4 regions of the Photorhabdus heterorhabditis genome follow, and region 3 is predicted to be linked to each of the others. Evidence: predicted binding sites of a transcription regulator. Region 3 holds the regulator's gene; each other region holds the start of a gene.

Region 1 (4,221 bases), on a different contig from region 3:
GGTAGCATATGCCGTTATCAACAGAAAAATAATATTTCAATTTTCCGGTAACGTAATAATTTGAGCAAAATGGGCTACATGGTTGTAGCTTAACAATCAATAGCATAAATGAAGAAAATAAAACCATAGAATTTAATTTAATTCCAGAAACGTTAAAGGCTACTAATCTGGGTAATATTAGAATTGATGATTTACTTAACTATGAAATAGATCAAACAACCAGAACGATTAATACGAATAGATCAATATAATAATTGAAATAACATAAATAGGTTGGAATTCAGAGTAATAATCCTTACATCCTCCTGATTCATGGGGGATTTTTTCAGCTAATTTAATAAAAAATAGCCCAAGGAGTTGGGCTATTAAAGATAAGTCTCACATCTTGAATAACTTTGCATGGCTTCCGATCCGATATAAAAGAACTTCTTGCTCAGTTCTCTTATAAATCAATAAGATAATCAGATCATAAACAAACAATGTCAGTATCAGACTTAACTTCAGCTTCGCTTGTGCAAAGCTGAGGCTAACTAAATTAATTTTTCTTGCGCCCATTCAAGGCCACTATGGTATTCAGGCGGCAGCATTGGAATAAGTTTCTGCAATGTATTTTTTAACTCGTTTTTATCTGTGTGAGAAAGATTAAGATGACCAACTTTACGTGCCGGGCGAACTTCTTTCTCATACCAATGTAAATGTACCAATGGCAAGCTGAGCCATTGCGGATTGACATCTGTACCAATCAAATTAACCATGACTGATGGCGCGTTAACTTCTGGCTGAGGCATGGGTAAATCCAGAATAGCGCGGAGATGTAGTTCAAACTGGCTGATAGACGCGCCGTTTTGAGTCCAGTGACCACTGTTATGAACCCGCGGCGCTAGTTCATTAATCAGTAAATTATCGCCGACAATAAAACATTCCATTGCCATCACACCGACATATTTCAGCTCATGCATAATGGCTGACAACATGCTTTCAGCTTGTTGCTGTAGATGACAATTTTCCGAAGGAAAAGCAATACTGGTACGCAGAATGCCATCCTGGTGCAAGTTGTATGTTAATGGATAGAACACACAATCGCCATTCTCATTGCGGGCGCCGACCAGAGAAACTTCGCCAGAGAACGGAATGGCTTGCTCAGCAATACATTCGTCATAAATATCATCCGGTAACTCTGTTTCATCCCCGGGACGAATGCGCCATTGTCCTCGACCATCATAACCACCAATACGGCGTTTAACGATGACCAGATTACCGAGTTCAGTGAACAGCTGCGGCCACTGGCTGGTATCAGCAAGTAATTGCCACGGAGCAGTTGCAAGCCCCAGGCTATCTATTAATTGCTTCTGCGGTAAACGATCTGCCAGACGAGGAAAAATATCCCGATTAGCGAAAGCTTTGTGGCGAGCAAGTTCTTGGGTAAGGGCTGTTTCCGGCCAGCGTTCAATTTCGGCGGTAATCACACTATTCTGGTAAGGAACGGCTTCGGGTTCTGCATCCAGACCAACAGGATAAACCGAGATACCTAAAGGCTCACCGGCCTGACGTAACATCCGTCCAAGCTGACCATTACCTAATACACAAACTGGCTTCATATTTCCTCCCGTGGATCGGGATTATCGAGTACATCCTGAGTTTGTGTTTCACGCCAATAAGTAAGGCGTTTCAGCAAATCTTTATCATGACGAGCCAGAATCTGTGTTGCCAACAGCGCTGCGTTTGCGGCGCCTGCTTTCCCAATCGCCAGTGTGCCGACAGGAATACCTTTCGGCATCTGTACGATAGAGTAAAGGCTGTCTACGCCATTAAGCGCGGCACTTTGTACGGGTACACCCAGAACCGGCACTAAGGTTTTAGCGGCCAACATTCCTGGTAGATGGGCGGCACCGCCTGCGCCAGCGATAATGACATCGAAACCATTTTGTTCAGCTTGCTCGGCAAAACTGAATAATTTATCTGGTGTGCGGTGGGCAGAAACAATTTCAACATGGAAAGGTACATCAAGAGAAGTGAGAATATCAGCTGCGTGCTGCATGGTTACCCAATCGCTTTTAGACCCCATGACAATGGCGATTTTAGCGTTGTGCTGAGCTGTTCCTGCTGAATCAGGCCGGGCAGTCATAAATCAAATGCTCCTGTATTTTAACGTCCACCAGAACGAATATAGCGCTTTAAGGCCGCGGATCATATCATGCTCACACGCTAAGGAAAACGATTGCGTTACTTTATACTTTGCATTTTGATACCTGGTAAGGGTGATTCAGAATGGGAAAAAGATAAGGTCGGTTGATTTGTCCGTTATTTTGAACATTGATCCTTGATGATGCCATGCACCAAGCACACCGCGGTGATACATTTTATTATGTCGAGCAACTTCATGTACCGCAGGACGATGAGTATGCCCGTGGATCATCCAGTCAGCTTGATACCGCTCAAAAGCATCAATAACAGCTTGCTGATTGACATCCATAATGGCTTCTGATTTTCGGCGGTTGACAGATTGACTATTTGCCCGCATTTTTACGGCAATTTTCTGACGGATAAACAGCGGTAATAGTAAAAACAGACGTTGAATCCATGGGGTATGAACCCGCTTACGGTATTGTTGATAACCTACATCATCAGTACATAAGGTATCTCCGTGCAGGATTAGCACCCGCTTACCATACAATTCCAGGACTTTTTCCTGTGGCAGCAAGATTATTCCACTTTCTTTAGCAAAGCGGGAACCGATTAAAAAATCACGATTGCCATGAATAAAATAACAGGTAACACCTTGTTGATGCAGTGTTTTTAATGCACTGGCGATTTCACGGTGGAGAGGGTTATCATCATCATCACCAATCCAGTAATCGAACAGATCACCGAGGATATAAAGGCTATCTGCCTGGAGAGCATCCTTACGCAGAAAACGCAGAAAACCGGCAGTGATAGCCGGTTCGTGTTCGCTTAGATGTAAATCCGCGATAAAAAGTGTGCACATACGCAGTAAATTACTCGCTGATGGTCACTCTTTCGATAATGACATCTTCACGTGGTACGTCTTGATGCATACCGCTTCGGCCAGTAGAAACGCTTTTGATTTTATCAACAACGTCCATACCTTCGATAACCTCTGCAAATACACAGTAACCCCAACCATCAGGGCGCTCAGAACGGAAGTTCAAGAAATCGTTATCAACAACATTAATGAAGAATTGTGCGGTCGCTGAGTGTGGATCGTTGGTGCGGGCCATTGCCAGAGTACCACGGTTATTTTTCAGACCATTGTTGGCTTCATTTTTGATAGCTGCATCAGTCGATTTCTGTTTCATACCAGGTTCAAATCCACCACCTTGGATCATGAAACCGTTAATAACACGGTGGAAAATAGTATTGTCGTAGAAGCTATTGCGGCAGTAGTTTAAGAAATTCTCAACAGTTACAGGAGCTTTATCGGCGAAAGTGTTAATTACGATATCGCCAAAATTGGTATGGAAAGTCACCATGATTGAAATCCTAATAATAGTTTTGATTAACCCGATTCAGGGCATTCGGACCAGGTGGCTTTTATATCACATCTACCATAATGAGTCAGTACCTATTAATTTCAGTAAGCTATCTTGATCGTCAACCTTGCAAAGTGCTTAATATCAGGTTTCAATATCTTGTTGGACTATGCCATATCGAGAATTTATTCATGAGATAAGGACATAAATCCAGAATTATCAATTTGTTATTTTTAATCACGCGTACAGTGAATTTACGGAAAATCCCGATGCTAAAAATTTTCAATACCCTCAGTCGTCAAAAAGAAGAATTTAAGCCAATTCATCCAGGGATAGTAGGGATGTACGTGTGTGGTATCACGATTTATGACCTATGCCATATTGGTCACGGCAGAACATTTGTTTCCTTTGATGTGGTTGCTCGTTACCTGCGTTACCTGGGATATGACTTGACATATGTGCGGAATGTGACCGATGTTGATGATAAGATCATCAAACGTGCAGCCGAAAATCATGAAAGTTGTGATGAACTGACTAGCCGTATGTTGGCTGAAATGTATAAAGATTTTGATGCGCTAAACATTTTACGCCCTGATCTGGAACCACGTGCGACTCGTCATATACCGGAAATTATTGAACTAACCGAATCGTTGATAAAACGTGGTCATGCTTATGTCGCAGATAATGGTGATGTCATGTTCTCTGTCGAAAGTGATTTGGATTACGGAGC
Region 2 (4,221 bases), on a different contig from region 3:
CGCAATCGAACCCCAGACCCGTATTTTTCCATAATCAAAAGGAAATTGTTTTTGCCATGTTCCCGCCAGCGCATCTCCCAACGGCATCATCGGCGAAAAAAACAGGTTGAAACCAATCATGACGAACAGAAGCCATGCCCAGTGATTTCCCAATGTAAAACCAACAACGAAAATCAAGGTCAACAATGCCAATATACGCAACGCAACAATAAGTTTCGCAGGATTTTTAACCGTAGGCGCGATCAATAAGCTACCCAAGAAACGGGAAACTAAACCTGCACCCAACAAAATCCCTATCATATCAGGTTCTATACCTTCACCCTGAAGCCAAATAGCCCAAAAAGGCAAAAATATCCCGTAAGAAAAGAAATACGTGAAATAATCTAACGCCAGCCAACGTGTCGACTGAATAACCATCAATCCCTCCTGGTTAATAATGCAAAAAAACCTGCTCGACACTAACTTAAGCAAACAAGGTTAGCTGGAGCAGGTTTAATAATTATTTATTAAAATTATTATTTATGCGTAAACCGGATATTCTGCACAAATAGCCAAAACTTTTTGCTTAGTCGTTTCAATAATCCCTTCATCATTGATGTTGTCCAGTACATCACACATCCAGCCAGCCAGTTCCTGAGCTTCTGCTTGTTTGAAGCCACGGCGGGTAATTGCAGGAGTACCAATACGTACACCGGAAGTCACAAATGGACTCTTCGGATCATTAGGTACGCTGTTTTTGTTTACGGTAATGTTTGCACGGCCCAACGCAGCATCAGCGTCTTTACCAGTGATATTTTTGTCAACCAGATCCAGCAGGAATAAGTGGTTCTCAGTACCACCGGAAACGACTTTGTAGCCACGCGCCAGAAAGACTTCAACCATTGCTTTAGCATTATCAGCAACTTGGTGTTGATATGCTTTGAATTCTGGCTCCATAGCTTCTTTCAATGCAACTGCCTTACCCGCAATAACATGCATCAAAGGTCCACCCTGGCAACCCGGGAATACAGAAGAATTCAATTTCTTATACAGCTCTTCGTCACCACCTTTTGCCAGGATCAAGCCACCACGTGGACCCGCTAGTGTTTTATGCGTCGTGGTAGTCACAATGTGGGCATGAGGAACAGGGTTCGGGTAAACCCCCGCAGCGATTAGGCCAGCAACGTGTGCCATATCAACGAACAAATAAGCGCCAATACTGTCTGCAATTTCACGCATTCTTGCCCAATCAACAATACCGGAGTAAGCAGAAAAACCACCGATAATCATTTTTGGCTGGTATTTTTTAGCTTGTGCGGCGATATCGTCATAATCAATTTTACCGCTATCATCAATACCGTAAGGCACAATGTTATATAACTTACCAGAGAAGTTAACCGGAGAGCCATGAGTCAAATGACCACCATGTGCCAAATTCATCCCTAACACAGTATCACCTGGTTGCAGCAAGGCCATATAAACTGCTGCATTCGCCTGAGAACCAGAGTGAGGCTGAACGTTGGCATAATCAGCACCAAACAGCGCCTTAGCGCGATCAATAGCTAATTGTTCAACAACGTCTACATATTCACAGCCGCCGTAATAGCGTTTACTCGGATAACCTTCGGCATATTTGTTAGTAAGCTGGGAGCCCTGTGCCTGCATAACTCTTGGGCTGGTATAGTTTTCAGAGGCAATTAACTCGATATGTTCTTCCTGACGAACAACTTCTTGCTCCATCGCCTGCCATAGTTCGGGATCATAATTAGCAATATTCATTTCACGCTTTAACATTGGGTTCTCCTGACTCAGCTAACTTCTCTTCAAACAACACCCCAAAGGGCAGAATGGCACACAGTGTAAACCCTTTTCACAGAATGAGATAGTCTTGACAAAATATTTTACGCAAACGATTGCTTGCCAACTGCAACAAGATATCGGTTTTTTCAGACATAACAAAAATTTCCTACTTTTTGGATCATTATCGGAATTTGTGACCTTGGGTAGCCTTAGCCTCAATGTAAGTATCTTCTGCAAACATTTTTTTACCGTAAAGACCACATTTTATATTTACAAAATCCTCAAAAAGCTATAAGTTGCATTTAATTTACATGTTATAGTTTTCATGATCACTTGAAAGAAATTCAGGAGTTTCAACCATGCTAGATAGTCAAACCATTGCAACTGTCAAATCTACTATTCCACTGCTCTCTGCTACTGGCCCGAAACTGACCGCCCATTTTTATGAACGGATGTTCAAACATAATCCTGAGCTGAAAAATATTTTTAATATGAGCAATCAGCTCAATGGCGATCAGCGTGAAGCCCTGTTCAATGCTATCTGCGCCTATGCGGCCAATCTTGATAATCTGGCAGCCCTCTTGCCGGCAGTTGAAAAAATCGCTCATAAACACACCAGTCTGAATATTCAACCAGAGCATTATCAAATTGTCGGTACTCACCTTCTGGCAACATTGGATGAACTGTTCCAACCGGGAAATGAAATTCTGGACGCTTGGGGAAAAGCTTATGGTGTGCTAGCTGATGTTTTTATCAATCGTGAAGAGCAGATCTATCATAGTGGCGAATCGACAGATGGCGGCTGGCGTGGCTTGCGACCATTCCGTATTAGCCGGAAACAAGTAAAAAGTGATGTCATTTGCAGCTTTGAGTTTGTACCACAGGATGGCGGAAAAGTGATGGACTACAAACCCGGCCAGTATTTAAGCATTTATCTGGAAGACGATAGTTTTGATAACCGCGAAATTCGTCAGTATTCACTGACAGCCGCACCAAATGGCTCCAGCTATCGAATCGCAATCAAACGAGAACCACAAGGAACTGTCTCCAACTATATGCATGATAAAATGCAAGAAGGTGATACCGTTTGGCTGGCTGCTCCACGCGGAGATTTTTTCCTTGATATTAAACCAGAAATCCCCGTGACTCTGATTTCTGCCGGTGTTGGCTTGACACCCATGATGAGTATGTTGCATCAACTCCACCAACAAAATCATAATAGCCAGATTAACTGGTTACATGCAGCCGAACATGGTGGTCATCACGCATTTACCAATGAAGTCACAGCCATTGCACAGGCAATGCCAAATCTTAACAGCACAATTTGGTACCGCGAGCCAAGAGATGAAGATCAACAAGGTGTCCATTACCAACATAAAGGTTTTATGGATCTGGCAGTTCTGAATGAGACACTCAAAACCAAAGGAATGCATTTTTATTTCTGTGGCCCAGTTCCCTTTATGCAATATGTGGCGAAACAGTTATTGGATATAGGAATTGATAAACAATTTATTCACTATGAATGCTTTGGTCCACATAAAGTGATTTAAATTTTCAGTTTAGTATTAAAAACATTATACGGTGAAAATAGCCAATAAAGCATCAACTTGAAAGATGAAGGGTATATCTTTAATTTATGGACTCTGATGTTCAATATTTATGTGTATTGAATGTGCTTAATGTGACTGAAAAAACCAATTCATCACTATTTTAGAGACTTTAATGGAGTTTATTTATCATGGAGCCCGTCCCGCTGGACGTCAGCTCCATTGATTTCAAAAATCATGAGTAAACTTATGCTGACTGGCAATTAATTTTGCCCCACAGGCTGTTTGCATTCCTTCAAGCGCAATCAATTTTCCTTTATATTTTAAAGAGTCAGCACCCTGAACAATAGGAAAAACCCCTTTGCATTGAGGGCACTCCACCAAATCTTCTTTACCTGCTACAGGAATACCCTTGTGAGTATAGTCATCAATAGCGGTAATCACTTTACCGCCATGATCTGTCATATCTCCTAATAGAATAACCGCTTTTGCCATTAACGTTCTCCACCGTTTTTCAATTGGTAAATAACATCACCTCCATCACACTTCGGTAATTAATGGTAATAATCCCAGGTTCACTAATTGAATTTCAACATCATTGGATTTATCAATATCGTCCTGATCTCTTCCATCAAAAATACCTTTTTTGGTGACAATCAGAGTACCTACCTGTTCATTATTCTGCTGCACGGGAAGCACATCTTCCGCCATAGGCAGATAGGATTTATCAATAATGCAAGGCTGGTAAAGCATCCAGCCAACACTGAGACGGTCTGGGAAAACTTGTTTGCCTTTTAAGGTATAGCCGTTGGTTTCTACTTGAATATAAGGAAAATCACGGCTGGTCGCTAAATATTTAACTAAATCAATTAATTGGGAAGTATAAAATTTGGTA
Region 3 (4,221 bases):
TCTCACTTTTTATTTTAGTTAAAATGCTGCGGCACCCATAACCACCTATCATAAAGGCCAATGTTTGTGGTACGTAACTCAGACCTATGTCATTCGGGTTATATCCCATCTCACTAAGAATAACAGGCGAGCCTGTTAACCAGGCAAAAAAGCCAGCGCTGCATGATGCAAATATTAGAACATTGCCACTGAACATCGGTGATCTAAGTAACGTAAAGAAAGATACATTACTCGTCTGAGTTTGAGCCTGACTCTTTCTACGATTTTCTTGCAGGAATAGAGTCGATAACAGTAGCAAGAGTGTCATTGCCATTAATACCAGGAAGATTATGCGCCAACCGCCATGTTGTAACAGCCAGGCTCCCATCAAAGGCGCCAGAGCAGGGGAAAGGGCAACCAGAGGCATAATCGTTGCAAAAACGCGTTTGGTACGATTGCTATCATAACGATCAATAACGAGTGCTTGCCATGAGACAGCAGCTGAACAAACACCTACGGCTTGGATAAAACGCAACACTAAAAGTTGAGAGGCGTCTGTTATCCAAATCATGCCCAGACAGCTAATAGAAAATATTGATAACCCGATGATGATGATAGGCTTTCTTCCAAAGCGATCGGAAAGAGGTCCCCATAGAAGCTGAGCAAAGGCAAAACCTGCAAGAAAGATGCTCAGGCTGGCACTGATTGCTCCTGCCGACGTACCTAATTCTTGTTGCATAGAGCCGAAAGCGGGCAGATACATATCAATAGCCAGATAACCTAGCATACTCAAGCCTGCAAGGTAGAACATGAACTGACTTGAGTTTTTCATTTGATTACTCTCTTTGGATGTCATGATTGAAATAGCTTGCTGTGGTAAGTAGATAAGAATATTTGTACGTATTCTATATGCCGTGATTTTTACTTGTGAAACGGTAATATTTGCATAATGCTGTGAAAAAAATTGAAAGGTAAAATTATGTGGTCAGAATATTCACTTGAAGTTGTGGATGCTGTTGCCAGAACGGGGAGTTTTAGTGCTGCGGCATCGGAACTTCATCGTGTTCCTTCTGCTGTCAGTTATACAATAAGGCAACTAGAAGAATGGCTTGCAGTTCCGCTATTTGAGCGCCGCCATCGGGATGTAGAATTAACCGAGGCTGGTAGTATTTTCATCAAAGAGGCCCGTGCTGTTATCAAAAAGATGATTGACACTCGTCATCAATGCCAACAGGTTGCAAATGGTTGGAGAGGGCAATTCAGTATTGCTATTGACCGGGTGGTTAAACCAGAACGTAGTCGGCAGCTTATTCTTGATTTTTATCATCATTTTCCTGATGTGGAACTTTTTATCCATCAGGAAGTGTTTAATGGTGTATGGGATGCATTGGTGGATGGTCGGGTTGATGTTGCAATCGGCGCAACCCGGGTTGCGCCAGTAGGGGCAAGGTTCAGTTTTAAAGATATGGGATTTATGCCTTGGCTATGTGTAGTAAGCGCGGGTCATGCTTTGGCTCAATTGCCCGGTCCGCTGTCTGATAATCAGATGCGACCTTATCCAAGTTTGTGTCTTGAAGATACCTCCCGAAATTTACCGAAGCGTGACACTTGGACTTTGGACAATCAGCGCAGATTAGTCGTCCCTGATTGGGAGTCTGGCTTGGATTGTTTGCATGAAGGGTTATGTGTGGGAATGGTGCCAAAGCACAGGGCAATGCCGCTCATTCGGCAGAAAAAGCTGGAAGCATTGGAATTGGTACAGCCTTTGCCAGATAGTCCGTGCTGTCTGACATGGGCGCAAAATAGCCATTCTCCGGCATTAAGTTGGCTTCTCGGCTATCTTGGCGATAGTGAAACGCTTAATGCTGAATGGCTTCAGGAGGAGTAAGGCAAATTAACGACGATAGTCGATAAATGGGCCATCCGCGACGGAGCGGCGTTCAACCAAACGTGGATGTACTTCAATGATTTGTGCATCTTCACGTTTATTGACTATTCTGTCCAGTAACATGGAAAAGGCCATTTGCCCCAAACGTTCTTTGGGTTGATGAATGGTTGTTAATGCTGGCGAGAAATAACGGGCATTGCGTACATTATCATAACCGATCACCGAAATATCCTGTGGGACTCGTAATCCTAATTCATCCGCAGCACAAATAGCGCCCATGGCCATAACATCCCCACCGCAGAAAACCGCAGTTGGACGCTGTTTTTGATTGAGAATTTGATGCATGGCTTTATAACCCGATTCAGGCTCAAAATCTCCCTGAACAATCCATTCTTCTCTGATTGGGATGCAGGCTTCTTTTAATGCTTTCAAGAATCCTTGATGGCGGCCACCACCAGTATTTCGTGCCAAGGGGCCAGGGATCGCACCAATATCTCGATGGCCTCGTTCAATAAGATAACGACCAACGAGATAACCGCCGTGAAATGCGTTGTCAATAATAGTATCAGTGAAGTCACCTCTGGCTTGCCCCCAATCCATGACGACCATCGGGATATTGCGATAATCTTCCAGCATTCCTAACAGCTGTTCCGGATATTCTGAACACATAATCAGTAAGCCATCCACACGCTTTTGTGCCAGCATGGCTAAATAGGCTTTCTGTTTATCAATATTGTTGTGTGAGTTACATAAAATCAACGTATAGCCTTTGCTGTAACAACTATTTTCAACGGCTTCAATGATTTCAGCAAAATAGGGGGCTTCATTGGACGTTGCCAGTAAACCGATCGATTTGGTGTGGTTAACCTTCAGACTGCGAGCAACTGCGCTGGGTGAATAATTCAGCTCTTTAATAGCAGCCCAAACCGCAGCCTTAGTATCTTCGGCGACAAAACGGGTTTTATTAATAACATGGGATACGGTAGTGGTTGAAACGCCAGAGTGTTTAGCCACATCTTTGATCGTTGCCATGAGATAAAAGACTCCTGACCTTTTGGTCTAAATTTATAAATCTTTGTTAATTGTTTGCCAGTATCTTTGATACATAGGGAGCGTGGCAATTCTTTATCGATAAACTTCGAATTTTGTCTGATCTGGCTCAAAAGTGAAAGCAATAATCAATGTTATAAAATAGCCGGTAATCGCTATTTTATGCTTTTTCCTTTCTGTAAGGATAATTAGCCATACCAATGAAAGGGTTTGGGGGCTATAAACTTTTATTTTGAGGAGACGCTATGGATACTGATTTAAAGCTTGGTTTATTGACTGCGGTGAGCACGTTGGTGATGATTGTCATTTTTGCTGCTCTTTGCTTAATTTTTGCCTGATATTTTGAATTGATTAAGTGGTATATACCCAATAGATTTCAAGTTGCAGTGCGGCGGCAAGAGAACGCATCCCCAGGAGCATAGATAACGATGTGACTGGGGTAAGTGAACGCAGCCAACAAAGCAGCAGCTTGAAAGATGACGGGTATAGAGAAATCGAGCTTTATGTTAACAGGAAATAGGGCAGATGGCTTGAATGGATCATCTGCCCTTAATGCTAGAGCGAGTGGTAATTAGTTGAATAAATAGCTATTAAGCCAGGTTTTCTTCAACGAATTTCCAGTTAACCAATGCCCAGAAACTTTCCAGATATTTAGGGCGTGCATTACGATAATCGATGTAATATGCGTGTTCCCAAACATCAACAGTCAATATTGGTTTATCAGAAGAAGTCAAGGGCGGTGCTGCATTAGACGTATTCACAATAGCCAGACTGCTATCAGTTTTCTTAACCAGCCAAGTCCAACCGGAACCAAAATTTTTCACCGCTGCGTCGGTAAACTGCTGTTTGAATTCTGTAAAAGAACCGAATGATTTATTAATAACTTCAGCGATTTTACCTGTTGGTTCTCCACCGCCATTTGGAGACAAGCAGTGCCAGTAAAAAGTATGATTCTAAACTTGAGCAGCATTGTTGAAAATGCCACCTTCAGAAGTTCTGATAATCTCTTCCAGAGAGTTCCCAGCAAACTTGAAGTCCATAGGGTATAGCTCTTTAAATCATGCATTAAGTAGGATAAAGCATGGTGAAGAGCAAATATAAGCTAATTATTGTATGGCTATTTTTGTTTAATTATCTTAATAACTTCTACGATAAATAACAGTGAAAAAGATGCCATTTGCTCTTGGATAAGAAAATATCAGGATGCATATTGGTGAAAGAAAATGGTATTCTCCGCCAATATTGTGACGATGTTGACTTCAGCATACTGTTGATTTAAAGGAAATAAAAATGACGACTATTGA
Region 4 (4,221 bases), on a different contig from region 3:
TCAGGTGCCAGTGGACTTCCCTGCTCTGTGGTGCTTTCCGGGCCACCGGAAAGAATGATACCGCTTGGATTAAAGCTGCGGATTTGTTCTTCAGTGACATCCCATGCCCAAAGTTCACAGTAAACCCCGATTTCACGGATACGACGAGCAATCAACTGAGTATATTGTGAACCAAAATCGAGGATAAGAATGCGGTGCTGATGGATATTAGTTGTCATGTGCGGGGAATTCCAAAAACAAGTAGTAAAAATAAAAAAGGTTCAGTGGCCTTATTCAGGCCACATAAATATGAATTACAAACCTAAACGGTAGTTTGGAGACTCTTTGGTAATGGTCACATCATGAACGTGGCTTTCCTGAATACCAGCACCACTAATGCGAACAAATTCTGCTTTAGTTCTCAATTCATCAATGGTTCCACAGCCTGTCAATCCCATGCAAGAGCGCAAGCCCCCCATTTGCTGATGGACAATGTTTTTCAGCAAGCCTTTATAGGCAACACGGCCTTCAATACCTTCCGGTACCAGCTTATCTGCGGCATTATCAGTTTGGAAATATCGATCAGAAGAGCCTTTAGACATCGCCCCCAACGATCCCATACCACGATAAGATTTAAATGAACGTCCCTGGAACAGCTCAATTTCTCCTGGTGACTCTTCTGTCCCTGCGAACATAGAACCCACCATAACACAAGACGCTCCCGCAGCGATGGCTTTGGCAATATCGCCAGAGAAACGAATACCACCATCAGCAATAACCGGAATACCGGTGCCTTCCAACGCTGCAACCGCGTCAGAGATAGCAGTAATTTGTGGTACACCTACACCGGTAACAATGCGGGTAGTACAGATAGAACCGGGACCGATACCGACTTTAACAGCATTGACTCCAGCCGCTACCAGCGCTTTTGCTCCTTCCCCAGTTGCCACGTTACCGCCAATAATTTGTAGATTTGGGTATTTAGCGCGGGTTTCACGAATACGTTGCAATACACCTTCAGAATGACCATGTGATGAATCAATCAGCAGAACATCAATACCAGCGGCAACCAACGCATCAATACGCTCCTCATTGCCGGCACCAGCACCAACCGCTGCACCAACACGTAAACGGCCATGCTCATCTTTACAAGCATTAGGTTTACGCTCTGCTTTCTGGAAATCTTTAACTGTGATCATGCCAAGCAGATGAAAGTTTTCATTAACTACCAGTGCTTTTTCGACACGTTTTTCATGCATTTTCTGCAATACAACTTCGCGAGCTTCGCCCTCTTTTACCGTTACTAAACACTCTTTAGGTGTCATTACAGCAGTAACTGGCTGATCCAGATCAGTAACGAAACGTACATCACGGCCAGTAATAATACCAACTAACTCATTTCCTTCAGTCACAACAGGATAACCAGCAAAACCATTACGTTCAGTTAGAGCTTGAACTTCACGCAGCGTTGTTTTAGGAGTCACAGTGACAGGATCTGTCACAACACCACTCTCATGTTTCTTCACCCGACTCACTTCTTCTGCTTGACGCTCAATCGACATATTTTTATGGATGAAACCCATTCCCCCCTCCTGAGCCAACGCAATAGCTAAAGCGGATTCAGTCACGGTATCCATAGCCGCAGATAGCATAGGAACCTTCAGAAGGATAGTGGGGGTCAGTTGAGTAGACAAGTCAGCAGTGTTAGGCAGAACAGTAGAATGGGCAGGAACTAACAGAACATCGTCAAAGGTTAAAGCTTCTTTTTTTATTCGTAACATAAGCAATATCTCACCAAGCTGCTGAAAATTTAAGGAATAAAATATTGCCGCGGCATTATACAGAACGTAATCGGTTGCCTCCAGCATTTTATTAAAAAATTTCTTGCTTACTTCATCATGAAGGTTAGTATCAGTATATTAAGTTCTTGTTTTGAAATTTGATCTTTCTCATATGTCACTACCTTTTAATACTGAAATTTTTTCTGTCAGTCGCCTCAATCAGACGATTCGACAACTGCTCGAAATGGAAATGGGCAGAATTTGGCTAAGCGCTGAAATATCTAACTTTTCTCAACCTTCTTCTGGTCACTGGTATTTCACACTGAAAGACGAACGTGCCCAAGTGCGAGCAGCTATGTTTCGCAATAGCAACCAACGTGTGACATTCAGACCACAAAATGGTCAGCAGGTATTAGTGCGCGCTGCAATTACACTTTATGAACCAAGAGGAGACTATCAGCTCATTGTTGAAAGTATGCAACCCGCCGGTGATGGCCTGTTACAACAACAGTTTGAATTATTGAAACAAAAACTCAGTGCTGAAGGATTATTTGACCAAAGCTATAAAAAACCCTTGCCATCTCCTGCTCAACAGCTTGGTGTGATTACTTCAACCAATGGTGCTGCTCTGCATGATATTTTGAATATTTTAAAGCGTCGTGATCCATCATTACCCATCATCATTTATCCAACAGCCGTCCAGGGTACAGAAGCACCGTTACAGATTATCAGGGCTATTGAATTAGCTAACGAAAGGCAAGAATGTGATGTATTGATTGTTGGACGTGGTGGCGGCTCGCTAGAAGATTTATGGAGTTTCAACGATGAACATGTTGCCAGAGCGATTTTTCACAGTGATATTCCGATAGTCAGTGCTGTAGGTCATGAAACGGATATCACCATTGCTGATTTTGTGGCAGATTTACGCGCTCCTACACCATCAGCAGCAGCTGAGTTAGTCAGCCGTAATCAGCTTGAATTATTACGTCAAATTCAATCACAACAACAACGGCTGGAAATGGCAATGGATTATTTCTTTGCCCAGAAACAACATGTTTTTAGTTTGTTATCTCATCGTTTACAGCAGCAACATCCCCATTTACGACTGGCTCGTCAGCAAAACATACTGGTCAGTTTACGCCAACGACTCACTGACAGCTTGCAACGGCATCTACGACAAAGCAATCTGGCTTATGAGAAATTGCAGCAACGCCTCTGGCATTCAGAGCCTAGTCAGCAGATCCACCAGTATAGCCAACAAATCCAACAACAGGATTTCCGGCTAAAACAAGCGATTGAACGACAACTCAGCCGTTCCAGAGAAAAATTTGCCGTTTCCTGTTCACGAATGGAAGCCGTCAGCCCACTAGCAACTCTGGCTCGTGGTTACAATATCAGTGAAACATCTGATGGAAAATTACTGAAACAAACCAAACAAGTACGTGTTGGTGATGCTCTGAGAACCCGTTTACAAGATGGTTGGATTGAAAGTGAAGTTATTAAAGTGAAGAAAAAACGCCAGAAACGGCGAGCAAATCAGGAATAATGGCATTCCCTTGCCACTTTTTCTTACATCAGAAACGAATTTCTGCACCTGCAATATAGGTACGCCCTCTGGCGGTTTGCATAGCTGAAGTTTGTTCGGTCATTAATGGAGAAGAATTTACACGATTAAGTGCTTCAGAATAGTTTTTGTTTGCCAGGTTCTGTACTGAAAATTTCAACAATACGTTTTTATTTATCTGATAATCACTATAAAGATCAACTATCGTCGGGATTTTAGGCTCTTTTTGTAGTACAACCCGCCCATCACTATCCACATTATATTGATCTGGGTCCAGTCTATGAGAATCGCCAGTGTATTTAACAATCGCACCAATACGGAATTTTTCATCAAATAAACGAACACCTGTATCCAGAGTCATAAAACTATCAGGTAATTGTGACACGGGATCAGCACCAAAATGCGCTGTAGCTGCCGAAGTTGGCTGGCGCGTTTTTTGCCAGCTATAAGCCAATTTGCTATAAAACACCCCCGCATCATAATCAGCAGCAACTTCATACCCACGTATTGTCACCGGCGTCAAGCTATTGTGATAGATATACATTTTGATGTTAGGATCGACTGTATCGTAGTTGTCCAATGAACTATCGTATTTACATGTTTTCCTGTTGCCACAAATAATCCAGATATCACTGAGAATATAATTTTTTACTTTAGAGTGATACCAGGCGGCTTTCAAGCGGAAAATATCTCCCTTAACAATCAAATTTGGGCGAAAACTATTAAAACCAATTTCATAAGTATCTGATGTTTCTCCCTTCAAAAATGGATTCATGGAACCACCACCTTCATTACTATAGAAAGTTTCCTGAATGTTTGGTGCTCTCATTGAGCGAGCATAACTGACGAATGGCTGAAATTCAGGAATAATTTCTGCTGATAGTAAAATGCCAGGAT

What was found. Region 3 encodes PurR, which represses purine synthesis genes. Its sites were predicted from a motif close to CANGCAAACGTTTGCNTG; they were not measured.
Region 1: the regulator PurR is predicted to act here: its motif matches at 2,208-2,225, upstream of purE (5-(carboxyamino)imidazole ribonucleotide mutase).
Region 2: the regulator PurR is predicted to act here: its motif matches at 1,882-1,899, upstream of glyA (serine hydroxymethyltransferase).
Region 4: the regulator PurR is predicted to act here: its motif matches at 1,824-1,841, upstream of guaB (IMP dehydrogenase).

Annotation. Positions count from the first base shown of each region.
Region 1 covers NZ_LJCS01000013.1:41,886-46,106, reverse strand. Annotated here, with positions in the region: partial or broken gene AM629_RS21980 (riboflavin synthase) at 87-251, shown strand; gene purK (5-(carboxyamino)imidazole ribonucleotide synthase) at 531-1,598, opposite strand; gene purE (5-(carboxyamino)imidazole ribonucleotide mutase) at 1,595-2,125, opposite strand; gene lpxH (UDP-2,3-diacylglucosamine diphosphatase) at 2,264-2,986, opposite strand; gene ppiB (peptidylprolyl isomerase B) at 2,997-3,491, opposite strand; gene cysS (cysteine--tRNA ligase) at 3,761-4,221, shown strand, end outside.
Region 2 covers NZ_LJCS01000082.1:1,508-5,728, reverse strand. Annotated here, with positions in the region: gene AM629_RS18950 (3-phenylpropionate MFS transporter) at 1-417, opposite strand, end outside; gene glyA (serine hydroxymethyltransferase) at 520-1,773, opposite strand; gene hmpA (NO-inducible flavohemoprotein) at 2,139-3,329, shown strand; gene AM629_RS18935 (PAAR domain-containing protein) at 3,555-3,821, opposite strand; gene AM629_RS18930 (Imm52 family immunity protein) at 3,867-4,221, opposite strand, start outside.
Region 3 covers NZ_LJCS01000039.1:31,134-35,354, reverse strand. Annotated here, with positions in the region: gene punC (purine nucleoside transporter PunC) at 1-811, opposite strand, end outside; gene punR (DNA-binding transcriptional activator PunR) at 959-1,867, shown strand; gene purR (HTH-type transcriptional repressor PurR) at 1,874-2,899, opposite strand; gene cydH (cytochrome bd-I oxidase subunit CydH) at 3,163-3,255, shown strand; partial or broken gene AM629_RS13820 (Fe-Mn family superoxide dismutase) at 3,508-3,945, opposite strand; gene AM629_RS13815 (Grx4 family monothiol glutaredoxin) at 4,208-4,221, shown strand, end outside.
Region 4 covers NZ_LJCS01000005.1:89,100-93,320, forward strand. Annotated here, with positions in the region: gene guaA (glutamine-hydrolyzing GMP synthase) at 1-218, opposite strand, end outside; gene guaB (IMP dehydrogenase) at 294-1,760, opposite strand; gene xseA (exodeoxyribonuclease VII large subunit) at 1,933-3,306, shown strand; gene AM629_RS03570 (TonB-dependent receptor domain-containing protein) at 3,335-4,221, opposite strand, start outside.